Regions from separate parts of the Desulforhopalus glucosivorans genome, predicted to be linked through region 2. Evidence: riboswitches for the same ligand, from Rfam matches in the RefSeq annotation. Region 2 holds a riboswitch; the other holds the start of a gene.
The links. Region 2 has a riboswitch for thiamine pyrophosphate ahead of thiC (phosphomethylpyrimidine synthase ThiC). Riboswitches for the same ligand answer to the same signal wherever they lie in the genome.
Positions count from the first base shown of each region.

Region 1: it holds a riboswitch for thiamine pyrophosphate, as region 2 does, so the genes downstream of both, ACX6CI_RS04370 (thiamine ABC transporter substrate-binding protein) here and thiC (phosphomethylpyrimidine synthase ThiC) in region 2, are expected to answer to the same signal.

Region 1 covers NZ_AP044854.1:1,003,138-1,011,139, forward strand. The annotation lists gene ACX6CI_RS04345 (thiamine diphosphokinase) at 1-507, opposite strand, end outside; gene ACX6CI_RS04350 (bile acid:sodium symporter) at 512-1,471, opposite strand; gene ACX6CI_RS04355 (secondary thiamine-phosphate synthase enzyme YjbQ) at 1,576-1,992, opposite strand; gene ACX6CI_RS04360 (ABC transporter ATP-binding protein) at 2,075-3,160, opposite strand; gene ACX6CI_RS04365 (ABC transporter permease) at 3,163-4,836, opposite strand; gene ACX6CI_RS04370 (thiamine ABC transporter substrate-binding protein) at 4,870-5,913, opposite strand; TPP riboswitch at 6,004-6,109, opposite strand; gene rlmD (23S rRNA (uracil(1939)-C(5))-methyltransferase RlmD) at 6,178-7,512, opposite strand; gene ACX6CI_RS04380 (autotransporter assembly complex protein TamA) at 7,805-8,002, shown strand, end outside.
Region 2 covers NZ_AP044854.1:3,238,708-3,246,709, forward strand. The annotation lists gene ACX6CI_RS14025 (IS91 family transposase) at 1-895, shown strand, start outside; TPP riboswitch at 1,438-1,539, shown strand; gene thiC (phosphomethylpyrimidine synthase ThiC) at 1,593-2,894, shown strand; gene rarD (EamA family transporter RarD) at 2,951-3,853, opposite strand; gene ACX6CI_RS14040 (molybdopterin-containing oxidoreductase family protein) at 3,895-5,922, opposite strand; gene ACX6CI_RS14045 (DUF3302 domain-containing protein) at 6,129-6,551, shown strand; gene ACX6CI_RS14050 (HlyD family secretion protein) at 6,552-7,499, shown strand; gene ACX6CI_RS14055 (TolC family protein) at 7,527-8,002, shown strand, end outside.

The sequences.
Region 1 (8,002 bases), 2.2 Mb from region 2:
GCCACTCAGAGTGACCCCTTTTCCATCCCCATTAAGGGGGATTATTGATGCCCTTTGTTGTAGCTGAGTTGCAAATGAATACTCTCCTGGGTGAAGTATGTGCATTGTGCATTCATCTCCAAACAATGTACATTGCAAATCTTTATACTTTTCACTGGCCAGCAAAAAAATGTTAGAGAGGCTCATGTCCCATCTTCCACCAAGTAGACCTGCACAATAGATTTCTGTAGTCCCTCTTTCTGCAGCATGGTCTATGGCAAGTTCCAGATCTGTTGCATCTTTTCGAACTGGAAACTGTAATACTTCACTTCCGCTTTTCTTTAATCGCAGTAGATTCCTGTCAGAGATTGAGTCCAAATCACCTATTATGATATCCGGTATACAATTAAGTTGTTCGCAATGGTTGGCTCCACCATCTGCTGCGATAATATAGTCCGCCTCTTTTGAAAGTTCTAACAGTTCAGGTGAGAGATGTAGTTCTCCATTTGCAAGTATCAGTGTGATCATGGTGTTAGCTCGTTTGTTTTTTAAGGTAGCCGATGAGATAGGCATCCATGACTAAATGTACAATGTGATGGACAACGCAGACAACGAGAGCAAGGCCGAGTTCAGGGAAAAGGGAAACCTGAAGAATAATTGAAAGAGGAAGAGTCTTTTGCCCAGCCATGAAAATCACACTCTCACGTTTTCCTTTTGCAATATTGAAAACCCTCGTTAGAAATAGACTGATGAGCACCAGAACAAGATGGAAAAAGAAAACAAGTAGTATAACAACTGTAACGGAGTCGAGTCCTGAAACGATTGCCGGGCGACTCCCGCACAGTGCCATCCAAACAATGGTGAGTATTCCCAGTTGATTGCATGTTGAGGTATACGGCAAAAACCTTTGTAGCTGAGATGAAAATAATCTTCTCACCATAATCCCCATTACAAGTGGGGTGAGAACAAGGCTCCCGATTTTCATCATAATGGGAAGTTGGTCTATCTGAATTGTTTGACTCCCATCTCCACCAAGTAAAAGTGAAAGGGTGATGGGGATAGTAAATACAGCCAGTGAGTTGGCAATTATTGTTATAAAGAGGCTATGGGCCATGTTGCCGCTGGCACTTCCGGTCATGACCACACCACTGCTTAGGGTGGTAGGCATTGATGCCACAAGAAGGAGGCCAACCAGTAAAGCTGAATTGAGGGGAAGGAGTGAAAAACAATATCCAGCTAGAGGTGCCACCAGGAAAATGATACCTAAAGCGAGAAGTGTACCTTTAATGTCCGAGACTCCGTCCTTTATTTGCCTGGTGTCAAGGGCAAGGCCAGAGAGGAAGAAGATAAGAACAATGACGAAATCAGGTCCATGGTGATTTTTTAACCAAAGGCCGGGGCGAACTATGAGACCGGAGGAGTCGAGGGTAACCAGGATAGCCATGAAAACCAGACCAAACATAAACCAGTTCTTTTTAATAATTGTAAACATAGATCTTTAATTCCAAAATACGGTTTAATGTTTGTTATGATTATTCATCGAAGATGATGGTTGCAAGCTTTGCTGTACTCAACAGGATGGATGTATCACACCTACTATTCACCAATAATTTTAACCAGTACTCTTTTTTTGCGTTTTCCATCAAATTCTCCATAAAATATCTGCTCCCAGGTTCCAAAGTCCAGTCTTCCATCTGTTATAGCGACCACTACTTCTCTACCCATGATCTGGCGCTTCATATGAGCATCGGCATTATCTTCATAACCGTTGTGCTTGTACTGATCTACAGGGGCATGGGGGGCAAGTTTCTCCAGCCATTTTTCGTAGTCGTGATGGAGGCCAGATTCGTCGTCATTAATAAAGACAGATGCAGTGATGTGCATAGCATTGACCAGGGCCATGCCTTCCTGGATGCCACTCTCATGAAGACAGTCTTCTATGGTGGGGGTGATGTTTATGAACCCACGTCTTGTCGGTACGTTAAACCAGAGTTCTTTTCTATAGCTTTTCATAAGAGTCTCCTATGCTGTTCGTTCATATTTTATGTAAACGTAATATCTCTTTATGTCTGTGCGGCAATAAGAGTTATTACTCTCAGGAACTTTTTTCGATACGTAAGATTGAATCAGGTTCTATTACCAGTTCAATTTGGGCGTTGACCTGAGGGGGTGGAGGTTCAAGTGGTAAATCAAAATGCAGTAGCTGGGAGTTGCTCTCTATTGTAAGATTATAACTACTGCCCTGGTACCGCTTGTCTTTTACTGTTCCCTGTATGATGAGTTTACCCTCCAGATTTTTAAGGCCAGGTTTACGTAATGATGCACCTTCAGGTCGCAGGAGTAATACCTGATCGCGGGATGTTGTAATAGGACCTATATTTGTTGCAATAGGGCCAAAAGGACTCTCGATTATGTTTGTTCTTTGATCTATAGATAGATCAAAGAGGTTTGTAAAGCCTAAGAATCGTGCAACTGTACTATTTATGGGATGTCGATAGATTTCTTCAGGTGCGGCAAATTGTTGGAGGCAACCATCTTTTAAAATTGCTATTTTGTCGGAAACTCCAAAGGCCTCATTTTGATCATGGGTTACGAAAATGGCTGTGACATTGAGTGCTTTTAAGATGGACCTGATTTCCACAGTCAGTCTATCACGGAGGGTGCGGTCAAGGGAGCCTAAGGGTTCGTCAAGAAGAAGGAGTTGCGGCTCAGGGGCAAGGCTTCTTGCAAGGGCCACCCTCTGTTGCTCTCCTCCAGAGAGTTCGTTAATTCGACGCTTACCAAAACCTGACAGGCCAACGAGTTGAAGCATTTTTTCTACTTGCTTACGCTTTTCCTCCGAATCTAGCCCCTGCATCTCAAGGCCGAATCCAATGTTATCCTCTACATTTTTATGGGGAAAGAGGGCGTACTCCTGAAACATCAAGCCAAAGCCACGTTTGTGGGGAGGCTTACTCTCTATGTTATTGCCCTTAAATAGTATAGTGCCGCTATACTCTGCTTCAAGCCCGGCAATAAGGCGTAACAGGGTCGTTTTACCAGAGCCCGATGGGCCGAGCAGGCAGAGAATCTCTCCCTTTTCAAGTTGAAATGACACGTCTTTAAGTAGTGATTGACCATCGTAGCTGTTTGAAATGCTATTAACAGAGAGTATTGGTCCTTTCGTTTGGTTATTGATCATTATTAATGTCTTTTTTGGGCTATATCTTCAGAAGGTGAGAACTTACCGATAATCCAGAAGCTGGAGCAGGTAACAAGCATAAGAATAGTGCTCATAGCCATTGCCTGACCGTAGTTCATGTCACCAGGTTGGCTGAGAAACCTGAAGATGGCAACAGGCATTGTCGGAGTGTGAGGACGGGTTAGAAATGCTGAAGCACCAAATTCCCCCATGCTGATTGAAAAGGCGAAAATGGCTCCCACGAGTATCGCACGTCTTATGAGAGGGAAATCGATGAGTCTCCAAATGGTAAAAGGGGATGCTCCCAGTAAACAGGCAGCCTCCCGTAAGTTATTTGGTATTTGTCTAAGGCTTGGTAACACGCAGCGAACAACAAAGGGGAATGCAACAAGAGTATGGGCAATAGGTACAATGATGAGTGTGTCTCGTAGGTTAAGTGGGGGTTGATTTAGTGTGATGATATACCCGAAACCCAGAGTTACAGCCGATGTTGCAAGAGGGAGCATAATAATGGCATCCCAGAGGTTGGTTCGGCGTTTTGAGCCGCCTGCAAGAAATACAGCTGAACTTATTCCTAAAAGTAGAGAAAAGACCATGGCCGTCAGGGCAAAACCAATGGAGTTTGCGACCGAAGAAATTGGTTCAACATAAAAAAGTGAATCCGATTCTCCTGAGAAAAGCTGTCTATAGTAGCTGAGGGTAAAACCATCTTCACCAAATAGAGAACTTATAACGAGTGCGCCCAGGGGAAGAATGAGTAAGGCCACCATAAAACCAATGTTACAACCAACGCCAAGTTTTTGGCAATTCGATTTTACATCACTAAGGGTGGCCTCGCTCGTGCCTGAGAAAAAGGAGACCTTAGCATGTTTACTGAGCCTTGCATGGAGCCACATCAGCAAAAAATTAAAACAGATCTGAATAAGCGATAGGGCTGCAGCCATGGGCAGGTTAAAGAGTTGTACCGCCTGCCTGTAAATTTCAACTTCTAGTGTTGCGTATCCCGGTCCACCGAGAATAAGCACAACTCCAAAACTGGTAAAACAGAAGATAAAGACAAGGAGGCTGGCAGACCCTATTGCAGGCAGGAGCAGGGGCAGGGTGATTTTGTAAAAAGCAGTCCACGGGGATGCTCCAAGCATCCTGGCAGCTGTTACTATACTCGGATCGAGTGAACTCCAGAAACTGGAAACAATACGTACGACCATTGTGTAGTTGTAAAATACGTGGGCGATGAGGAAAAAAGTAACAGTCTGTTCTATATCTATTGGAGCACTGTCGAGATTAAAGGTTGAGATAAGAACGTCATTGATGAGACCATTCTGCCCAAGCAGTGCCCTGAAAGCAGCAGCAGTAACAACCGTTGGCAGAACGAAGGGAACTGTCATAAGTGCTGTAAGGAGGTCTTTGCCGGGGAAACGGAATTTGGCAAAAACATAGGCACCTGGTATGGCTAGAACCAGTGTGATAACGGTTGAAAGTCCGGCCTGCCAGATTGTGAACCAGAGAATCTTGCCGTAGGTAGGAGTTGTGAATAATCTGCCTAACTTCTCTGTATCTAGTGGGAAAAAACTGTAGGTGATTATCTTAAGCAGCGGGTAACAGTAAAAGACGATTAAAAACAACATGGGCAGGGAGAACAGTAATAGCATGACAGGTTTTCTGGAAAATATCATGTCCCGTTCTCCCCTATTTGGATGAGCTTATCTTTATCTCAGTACTGCAGTTGTCCAGGCGTCGATCCAGCTGTCACGCATTGATTCAATTCGTGCAGGATCAACCATGGCAGGTTTTTCAGCGACCACCGCATGTTTTACAAAGACTTCTGGCAATTGAGCGTCTGCATTACTTGGAAATACAAACATTTTTAAGGGGATGTCTTCTTGTAAGGGGACACTTAACATAAAGTCGACGAATTTTTCAGCCAGAGTTACGTTTTTGCTTCCCTTTAAGATACCAACAAATTCAATCTGGCGAAAAGCTGATCCATCACTTACGACAGCTGCAGTTGGCGCTTCAGTCAGTGGTTTTTCGGAATAGTAGACAGCTGCAGGAGGGGAGCTTGCGTAGCTTACAACGATGGGACGATCTCCTTTTGAGGCGGCGGTGAAATGACCAAAGTAGGCATCTTCCCAGCCACCTGCAACGAGGACATCATTTGCCCGCATTTTTGTCCAGAAATCCAGATATTTTTCTTCGCCAAAATAACCGATGGTGGCAAGTAAAAATGCCATACCGGGGGAGGAAGTGGCGGGGTTCTCAACCACGGTGAGTCCTTTGTACTCAGGTTTAATAAGATCAGAAAGACCTGCAGGTGGGGCGAGTGCTTTTTCTCTAAACCAGGCCTTGTCGTAGTTAAGACATACATCACCATAGTCCACAGGAAGAAGACGATTTTCCTTGTCGAGTCTCAGGCTTTCCGGGATCTTGGCAAGAAGAGGGGAGTTGTATTGTTGAAAAATGTCTGCAGTGAGTGCCCGGGATAAAAAGCTGTTATCCACACCAAAAAACAGATCAGCAAGGGGGTTGTTTTTTGAAAGAATAGCCTGGATAAGAGCAGCCCCTGCATCCCCGGATTTTAAAAAGCGAACCTTCACGCCGTTTTCTTTTTCAAAGGTGGCAATGAGTTCTTTACTGACATCAAAACTGTCATGGGTCATTACGGTAAGGCTTTCTTCTGCCTGCACCGCAGGAGAGAACAAGAGGGTGATCGCTAATATCGCAATCCCAAAGCTGTGATATATATGATTCATTAAGATCTCCTGGGGTTAAAGTCGTCGCTTGTTGATTCGTTGGATGTGAATGCTTGCAAAATTAAAAAGCCGACTCCAGTTATGGAGGCGGCCTCATTCAGACAGATCCCTCCGCCGGCATTATCCGGATCAGGTTAAACGGTCGGGTTGTAACACCCCTCTCAGCCCAATGTATGAGGCTCCCGTATCAGAGTTACAACATAGGGTAAATAATGGACCATTGCAAGCAGGTTAAAAGGAAATGAAACAACTATCGGATGATGGTTATTTTTTCAGTACAACGACCGTCTCAATATGATGGGTTTGGGGAAACATATCAATGGGTTGTATTTTTTGTATTGTAAATCCTTTACTGGTGAGTTCTTTAAGGTCACGGCATAGGGTTGCCGGGTCACAGGAAATATAGACGAGTGTTTTCTTGCATAGCTTACTGAGCTGCTGTGCAAGCTCGGGTGCGCCTTGCCTGGGAGGGTCAATTATTACGCAGTCAAATGTAGCGCTTTCTGCAATGAGCTGATCGCAACCTTTGTGAACAGGTTGTTTGGTAAATATGGTGTTTGTTCTCCCTGCGGATGCGCTATTTTCTTTTGCACATCGAATCGATGCGCCCTGACCTTCGATACCATGGACACTGGCGGCAAGAGAGCTAAGCGGGATTGCAAAATTTCCCATGCCGCAATATAGATCGAGAACTGTGTCGCTGCTATTAAGAGCACAAAAGTCAATAACGGTTTCGATCATCCGCTTGTTTTGGGCCAGATTGACCTGGCAGAAGCCGCCGACCTCCCATCCAAGCTGTAATGACTCCTCTATACCCTGCAACTTTTGGTAGTGGAGGTTCAGCATCTTGTTTGATTCAGATGTCTCCGCTCCAACTGGACCAACCATGGGAAAATCCTCTCCCTTAAAAAAAATGCGGTCAATTGAAGAAATTTCACTACACATTTTCTGGGCTCGTTTACGGTCAGCGGGGCGAGGCTTTCTTTTGAAGTGGAAAATACAGGAGACTGCATCAGTTGTTGGGTTTTGCTGTAATTCAAGCTCGGTTGAGAGTTCAAGCAATTCCATAGCGGGCTCACTTTTTCGTAGAGCAGTGAGGCTTAAATTTATAGAAGGCTCTGCAAGAAGACACTTGTCAACTTCAACAATGTCATTGGAGCGAAAGCGGTTGAAGCCCAGGGTTTCATTATCCCCGACTTGCAATCTGATTCTTTGGCGATAGTTGAATGGAGACGGTGCAGGTATAACCTCTCGAACTGTATCTTTAAGTGCGCCTAGAGTAAGAACATCCTGGCGGAGAAGCAGATCGACCACAATGTCTCTTTTAAAAGTGGTTTGCGCATCGTAGTTGCAGTGTTGAAGGTTGCACCCCCCACAACGACCGTAGTATTGACATGGAGGGGTGATTCTGGCAGGGTGTTTGTTTTCTATTTGAGCGGCTTTGCCAAAAAGATAGTTTTTTTTAATTTCCTGAGTGGTTACAATTATATTTTCGCCGGGCAGGGAAAATTGTACCAGGACGACCTGTTTTGAAGGAAGGTGACCGAGGCCGAAACCGCCGTTGACGATTTTTTTTATGGTGACAGTTTCCTTGTGCATTTTTATCCGGTTTTGAGCTAATATTTGGTATTTTACTTTAAAAAATCCTGCAATACAAAACAGGAAATCTGAAGAGTACATTGAACTCAGGGGCTTAGAACAGCCACCCCAAAGTACGTTAAGAGAGATCTTTGTACTATTTATACTGGTTTATTTCCCCGTTTGTTGGGAATAGTCCATGTTTATAAAAAGAGGACGTTGCTGGAGCGACGATAAAACACGATTCTTGGAGTTTTTTAATACATCATCATTCTCTTGTCGAATTGTATTCGTCTTCCTTTTCAGTTTGTGGATGGTATCACCAGCTCATTCTAAGCCTGTTAAAGTAGAGGTCGAAGTAACCGGGGTGACAGCCTCACTCAAAGAAAATGTTCTAGCCTACCTTACCCTGTACCTGCAAAAAGATAACGAACGATTAAAAGAGAGTACTGTCAAAAGGTTGCATGCCAAAGCTTCCACCGATATTGCTTCAGCTCTTGCTCCTTTTGGC
Region 2 (8,002 bases):
TCATACAGAATGGCGACCGTTATCATGTGGTAACAGGAACTGTCCAAAATGTCAGAATCATCAAGCAAGCCAGTGGATCGACAAACAACAGGAAAAGCTCTTACCGGTACCGTATTTTATGGCAACATTCACGTTGCCTTGCGAGCTTAGAAAGTTGGCATGGAGGAATCAAAAAACAGTCTATTCACTGTTCTTCAAGTGTGTTGCATCCACCCTGAAAGACTTCGGGCTTAATCAGAAAAATCTGGGGGCTGAAATTGGCATGACGATGGTCATGCACACAAACAACAGGAAACTCGACTACCATCCGCATATTCATGCGGTGATCCCAGGAGGAGGAATAGACAAACGCCATCGCTTCTGGAAAAAGGCCAAGGGAGAATACCTGTTCAATTCATTCTCTCTGGCCAAGGTCTTTCGTGCCCGCTGCATCGCAGAACTGGAAGAGACCGGCTTTTCTCTCCCTCCTATCAAACCAAAAAAATGGTTTGTGGACTGCCGACATGTCGGTAAGGGAGCGACTATATTGAAATACTTATCCCGGTATCTATATCGTGGTGTTCTCGGTGAAAAGAACATTGTTGCCAATAAAAACGGGAACGTCACTTTTAAGTACGTTGAAAGTAAATCTGGAGATACCTGCTTCAGAACCTTGCGAGGTGAGGACTTCCTCAAACTCTTGTTACAACATGTACTCCCAAAAGGGTTCAGGCGAGTGCGGGATTATGGATTTCTTCATGGCAATGCGAAGAAGTGGCGCGGATTAATCCAGCTTATCTTGTATGTCAAAATCGCATTCCCTAAACCACGAGTAAGGCCGACTTTCAAATGTTCAAGTTGTCGGTCCCCAATGTTCGTTGTTGGGTTTAGGTCACATTTTGAGGGCCCGGGATAAACAACCCTTGAGGCACCGGCCACCATCCTTTTACAGGGAGGTTGAAGTCTTTATGAGATAAACGCTTTTTCAAACCCTCAAGGGTAACAGGTAAGTTGCGTCCTTAGAAAAGTGAAGACAATCCAAATTCACTCCTACCACCTCTCGTTCCAGAATATATTTCCTTATTACTATACCGGGCTTGTCCAACAACGGATAAGATAGTGGTTCGTTCCTCACACTATCTATCCTTAATCGTTAGGCAGGCTGCAAGAAATCACGGCGGTATACGTAACAAAAGCCTCTCTGCTAAAGTAAACATATTTTCACCACAACCTAACTAACAAAAACACTCCCTGACTAAACGACAAACCCTATAATTCATCCCACATGATTGACTAAACTTTAATCCTGAGTTCCTTGTTTTTATGACAAAAACCCAAATTACATCACCAATGCCTCAGCAACGCCCGTCCTCCCTTTTATGATCATTGTAGAAAATATTTAGTTATTCACCTTTTGTTTGACCTTTTCACCTCCCTTATGTAGTTTAGGCTTCGATTTATGAAGCCTGGGGGAGTCCACGGACTGAGAGCTCAATCACGAGCGACCCTTTGAACCTGATCCGGTTGATACCGGCGTAGGGAAAGGATTAATTGGGTCTGCTGTACACTTCTCAAGATTCCGATCCCTATCTACACCCACAAGGAGATCGATTTTGATGAAGACTCAAATGGAATTTGCCCGCGAAGGAATAATAACCGATAAAATGCAACAGGCAGCCGATGATGCCTGCATACCTGCCTCGGAATTGCGTGATAAGATAGCGAAGGGAACTGCAATAGTCTGTCATAACAACCGTCACAAAGGCGGTACACCACTGGCTGTAGGCGAGGGAATTAAAACCCGTGTAAATGCCAACATTGGCACCAGTAAGGATGACACCAGTATCGACAACGAGCTTGCCAAGGCAAAGGTAGCTGTTGCTGCCGGTGCCGACGCCTTGATGGACCTCTCCACCGGTGGCCCCATCGACGAGATACGTGCTGCAATCATTAAAGAGACAAGTATTTGTATCGGCTCTGTACCTTTGTACCAGGCTGCCTGCGATACCGTTATCAAAAAAGGTAAGGCCATTGTCGATATGACCGTGGACGAAATTTTTGATGGGGTTAAAAAGCACCTCGACGATGGTGTTGATTTTATAACAGTTCACTGTGGTGTAACCCGCAGGACTCTAGAGATAATGGATCAGGAAGGCCGACTGATGGAGGTTGTTTCAAGGGGCGGGAGTTTTACCTGTGCCTGGATGGAGCATAACAATGCCGAAAATCCACTCTATGAATATTATGACAGGTTACTGGACCTGGTAAAGCCTTATGATGCAACACTCTCCCTTGGTGATGGATTTCGCCCAGGCGCCATAGCCGATGCCACAGACCGTGCTCAGATTCACGAATTGTCAACCCTTGGAGAATTGACCCAGCGGGCATGGGCCAAGGGAATACAGGTGATGATTGAAGGCCCGGGCCATGTTCCCCTTGACCAGATCCAGACCAACATGCAGCTGCAAAAAAGCTTATGTCACGGGGCACCGTTTTACGTCCTGGGGCCGTTGGTCACCGACATTGCCCCGGGTTACGACCACATTACCAGCGCCATTGGGGGTGCTATTGCCGCAAGCTCTGGGGCAGACTTTCTCTGCTATGTTACGCCAAGTGAACACCTCTGTTTACCCAATGCCCAGGATGTACATGAGGGTGTAATGGCCACCAGAATTGCAGCACATGCAGCCGACATCGTCAAAAAAATCCCCGGTGCAGCGGAGAGGGATTTCGCCATATCAAAGGCGCGTAAAGATCTCGACTGGGAAAAACAGTATGAGCTCGCCCTTGATCCTGCCCTTGCCCGAAAACGAAGAGGTGCAACAGAAGAAGCGGCCGATGTTCATGGAGCCTGCACCATGTGCGGAGAGCTTTGTGCCTATAAGGTTATGAACCAAAGAAAAGAAGCGGCGTAGGATACTAACGACATGGGCTACCTATTACAGGGAGCCCATGTCGTATGGCGAATTACTTATACCGCCGTTGCAAGCACCCGTCTTTTTTCCCTATAGCGCCTCAAAAGGTTCTCAATCACAAAGAGTATTAAGCCTCCCCAGACCATGGAAAAACCGATAAATCGTGCCTGGGGAAACTCCTCACCATAGATAAAAACCCCAAGGATTAGATTTATACTTGGTGCAAGGTACTGCATGAGGCCAACGGTTGAAAGGGGTATCCTTTTAGCGGCATAGCCAAATAAGAGAAGTGGCACGGTGGTGACCACGCCCGCTCCTATAAGCAGTAAAGATTCTGAGACCTGGACATGACCAAAGGCACCCTCCCCATGAAAGGCAAGCCACCCCAGTACCAGTGCTGCAGGAATAAAGAGTATCCCGGTTTCAAGGCAAAGAGCATCAAGTGCCCCCAGCTTACTTTTCTTATGGAGCAGCCCATAGGTTGCAAAACTAAAGGCGAGCACCAATGCAATCCATGGGAACTTCCCATAGTATATAGTGAGATAGAGTACCCCCAGAAAAGCGAATAACAGGGCAAGCCACTGCAGAGGCCGCATCCGTTCGCCAAAAAAGATCATTCCAAAGAGCACATTTAAAAGGGGATTAATAAAATAACCAAGACTCGCTTCCACAATGAAACCGGCATTAACCGCCCAAATATACAGGAGCCAGTTCACACCTAACAAAAGACCCGTGATGGTGTAGGTAATACAATTTTTTCGGTCTCGCAGACCTTCACGGAAGACCTTCATACCACCTGTTACCATGACAAGTCCCAAGGTCACCAACAGTGACCAGAACATACGGTGACAGAGGATTTCATAGGCTGGGACATTTTCCAGCGCCTTCCAATAGGCGGGTAATACTCCCCAAAGTACAAAAGCACCCGCAGCTGCGACAATTCCATTCACATTATTCATTTAATTTTCAAAGATTTTCGCCTGCTTTGCTCATATTAAGTTCAGGGTACTATCAAGGTCACTCTACTTTCATGGAAGGTAGCGCCCCCACCCATATCGGTTACTTTCTGGGAGGTGAGATCATTAATCCCACCTGCGCGGGCACCTGATTCATCGTCCTCTCCCCAGAATAGTCCTTCAGCCACAACAACACCTTTTTGGGTATCGTCGGTTACCCTTGCCTTTCTTCTGGAACGTCCCCGGTTATTAACGATAACAACAATAGTACCATCAGTCACATTAAAGCGCTTAGCATCAAAGGGGTGCACCAGAACTGTTCCCAGTTCTCCACTATACCGCTCTCCAAAGGTACTGTTGAGTAGATCCGGGTGGGGCGGTGTTATGAGGTGTAGGGGAAAACGAGCAAGCAGGTCAGGATCCACGGACTCGCCCGCTGGAAGTACACAGGCTGTAACTGGATCACTACTTCCATCAATTACCGAAAAGGGAATTTTCTCTGACTCGCCTTTTAACACATCACCACTGGCTGAACTTCTGGTGGAATGAACCAGTGCTCCACCCATAATCTCATCCACAGAAATACCTTCTGGAATACCTGACATTGATCCAACATACTTTCTCACTCTCTCTTCACAGGATTCTTTAAATACAGGATCATCAAAACCGCACTTTGCAGCCAGGGCCTGAAAGAAATCGAAGTTACTCCTGGCCTCACCCATTGGCGGGATAACCGGCCGCACAACCCCCATGTAAAAATGACCGTAGCCAGTGTAAACATCCATGTTTTCAAGAAAGGTAGTGGCCGGCAGCACAAGATCTGCGTAGCGGGCGGTGGGCGTCATTACCTGCTCATGTACCACGGTAAAAAGGTCTTCTCTTGCCAGGCCAAAACGGACAGTGCTACTGTCGGGATTTACCGTTGCCGGATTACTATTGTAAACAATAAGGGCCTTAACGGGGTCTTCCAAACCGGTCAGAGCATAGCCCAGATGAATCATATTAATGGTCCGGCCAGGCTCATTTCTGATTGAATCCTTTGTCAAAATATCCCTATCACCGCTAAACGCCCTGGAGCTGAGAAGAACACCTCGTCCGGTGCCTCCCATAAAAAGTCCAAGGGCTGCACTCAGAGAGGTTATGGAGCGTATACTCATCGCCCCCCTGCTGTTTCTTGATATTCCAATACCAATACGCACAAAGGTCTCTTTACAACCGGCCATCTGTCTTGCAAGGGACGTAATTGTAGCTTCATCAACACCGCTATCGTCAGCAAAGTCAGATAATTGCACATCCTGAACATAGGATTTAATGTCTTCAAAACCTGTGGTCTTTCGCGCTATAAAGCTGTGGTCGATGGAGTCGTCTTCTATGATGACCTTCAACATCCCCAGGGCAAGTGCACTATCCCCGCCAACCCTTACCTGAATATAGCTATCAGCAGACTGAGCAGTCTGATTGCGGTACGGATCAATAACAATGACCTTGGCCCCATTTTTTTTAGCTGTCGCTACGTACTGCCAAAAATGAACGTTGGTCACCTTGACATTAATACCCCAGATAATGATCAATTGAGCATCGGCTGCATTTTCAGGGGGACAACCTGGCAGACCTGCGCACTGTTTAGCCCAGCCTGCTCCAGAAGCTGCCGAACAGATGGTTTCACCAAGTTCTGAAGTGCCCAGTTTGCTAAAGAGAGGGTAGCCTGCAAAGCGGCTCACAGCGCCCATATTTCCTGCATAGGCATAGGGGAGAATTGCCTGACCTCCAAAATCTTTTTTCACCTGTAGAAGACGGGCTGCACAAATATCCAGGGCCTCATCCCAGCCTATTCTTTTAAACTTTCCCTCACCCTTTTTTCCCACCCGTGCCAAAGGATAAAGAATGCGCTTTTCAGAATTAACCCGCTCCGGGTATTTCTTCATTTTTCCACAGATAAACCCGTTGGTATAGGGGTGATCCTTGTCTCCTGAAAGAGATACTACCTTTCCATCATCTATTGTTACTCGTATCCCGCAGGCATCAGGGCAGTCCAATGGACAGATTGATTTTGCTATATGTGATTGTTCCATTTTATTCTCTACGATTGGGAAGGATAAACAGGTCGGCAGAACTGGAAGATCTTTTTTTTACAGATAATTTTCCAACTCCTGTCTTGTCAGGGCCATTATTTGAATATATAAATAAACAATTGGTATAAAAAATACACATTATTCTACAAACAGTTCTTTTTTTAACCGCTAAAACACTGAACCCTCTTCACAAACAGGAGACCTGAATGGGTGACCGGACTCTCGATTATGTTGCACTCTGCGTACTCATCTTTGTTGTACTCACTATCATATATGGCATTATCTACATCCATGACATTCCCTACGAGATTGCCAAAAAGAGAAAACACCCCCACCAGGACGCAATCCATACCGCAGGCTGGGTGAGTCTATTTCTCATGCACACGATCTGGCCCTTCCTGTGGATCTGGGCAACCCTCTACAAGCATGAGCGTGGCTGGGGGCTTGCTGGAGAGAAACCGAAAACTGAAAATCCGATACAAGACCAGCTGCAGCTCCTTGAAAACCGTATTAGTGAACTTGAGGCACAGCGGAAAAAAGAAGAGTCCAACTACGTAACTCACCTCAAACAACTCAACCAGGAACTGCAGCAACTACGCAAATCACCACGTAAAGGAGAGGATGCATAAATGGAAGCTCTACTTATTCTCACCTATGCCTCAGTCTGTTGGGTAATATTCAAAATATTCAAAATTCCTGTCAATAAATGGTCACTCACCACTGTGGTCCTTGGTGGGATTGTCATGATGGGAGTCATTCTTGCGGGTATGGCATACTATCACCCCGCCTCAATCACAGCCAGGTCCTACTTTATAACAACACCAATTGTGTCCAACGTTCGTGGTAAGGTTATCGAAGTTAATGTGAAACCTAACGAGCAGTTACAAAAGGGCGACGTACTTTGCAAAATTGACCCCACCCCTTTCCAGGCCCAGGTGGATAACGTTAAGGCACAACTGGATTTTTCAAGAACAAGACTGGAGGAATCAAAGACTCTGGCAGCAGCCTCAGCAGGCAGTGTATATGATGTGGAGAATTTTGAAAAGGAGGTCAAACGCCTTGAAGCTGAACTGATCTCTGCCCAGTTTAATCTCGATTCCACTGTAATAAAAGCTCCAACTGACGGCTTTGTAACCCACCTTCGCCTTCGTCCAGGAATGATGGCTGTGCCCCTGCCCCTGGCTCCAATCATGACCTTTGTTAATACCGATGAACCCACTTTCATCGCAGGCTTTAGTCAGCAGCCCATGCAGAACATAAAAGAGGGTAATCATGCAGAAGTGATCTTTCCTGGCATACCAGGAAGAATTTTCCAGGGCCGGGTAGAACATATCCTGGGCGCCCTTGCTGAGGGTCAACTCGCACCTTCTCTTCACATGGTCACTGTTAATGCCTACATGCCCGAGGGACTCATCCCTGTTTTTATTGAGTTCGAAGATGACATGTCAGAGTTTTTTCTACCAATGGGCAGTATTGGAACTGTAGCCGTGTACAGCGAAAAATGGCATCACGTTACCATCATTCGCAAGATGCTCATGCGCATGAAGAGCTGGCAGAATTTTGCAAAATTTCATTAATTTCAGATTCAACTTCAGGAATATTCGATGATAAAACATATAAGATCCACGGCTCTTTTTATTGGGATGTCAATAGCTTTAGCTGGGTGTAGTGGACCCATCGCAAGCCATGAGGAAGCGGTAACAGCCATTAAAGCTGACGTTGAAAAGAGTGCACTAGTAACAGAAAACTGGTCAGCTGCAGAATCTGGAGGCCTTGTCGATGATGGCTGGATTCGCAGCTTTAATGATCCTCAGCTCCTCACCCTGGTTGAGGAGGCACAGAACAATAATTTTGGTCTCAAGATCTCAGGCGCCAAGCTACAACAGGCTGAAGCCCTGGCAAGACAAGCTGGAGCAGCACTTAAACCCAGTGTAGGGCTTTCTGGCGGCTATGCAGATAGAAACAATGACACCCTGGATGAGCTGTACGGTGCGGGTCTCAAAGTTTCCTGGGAGGCCGATGTTTGGGGACGTATAGGCTCAGCCGAGGCTGGTGCCAAGGAAACCGCAGAAGCTTCCCG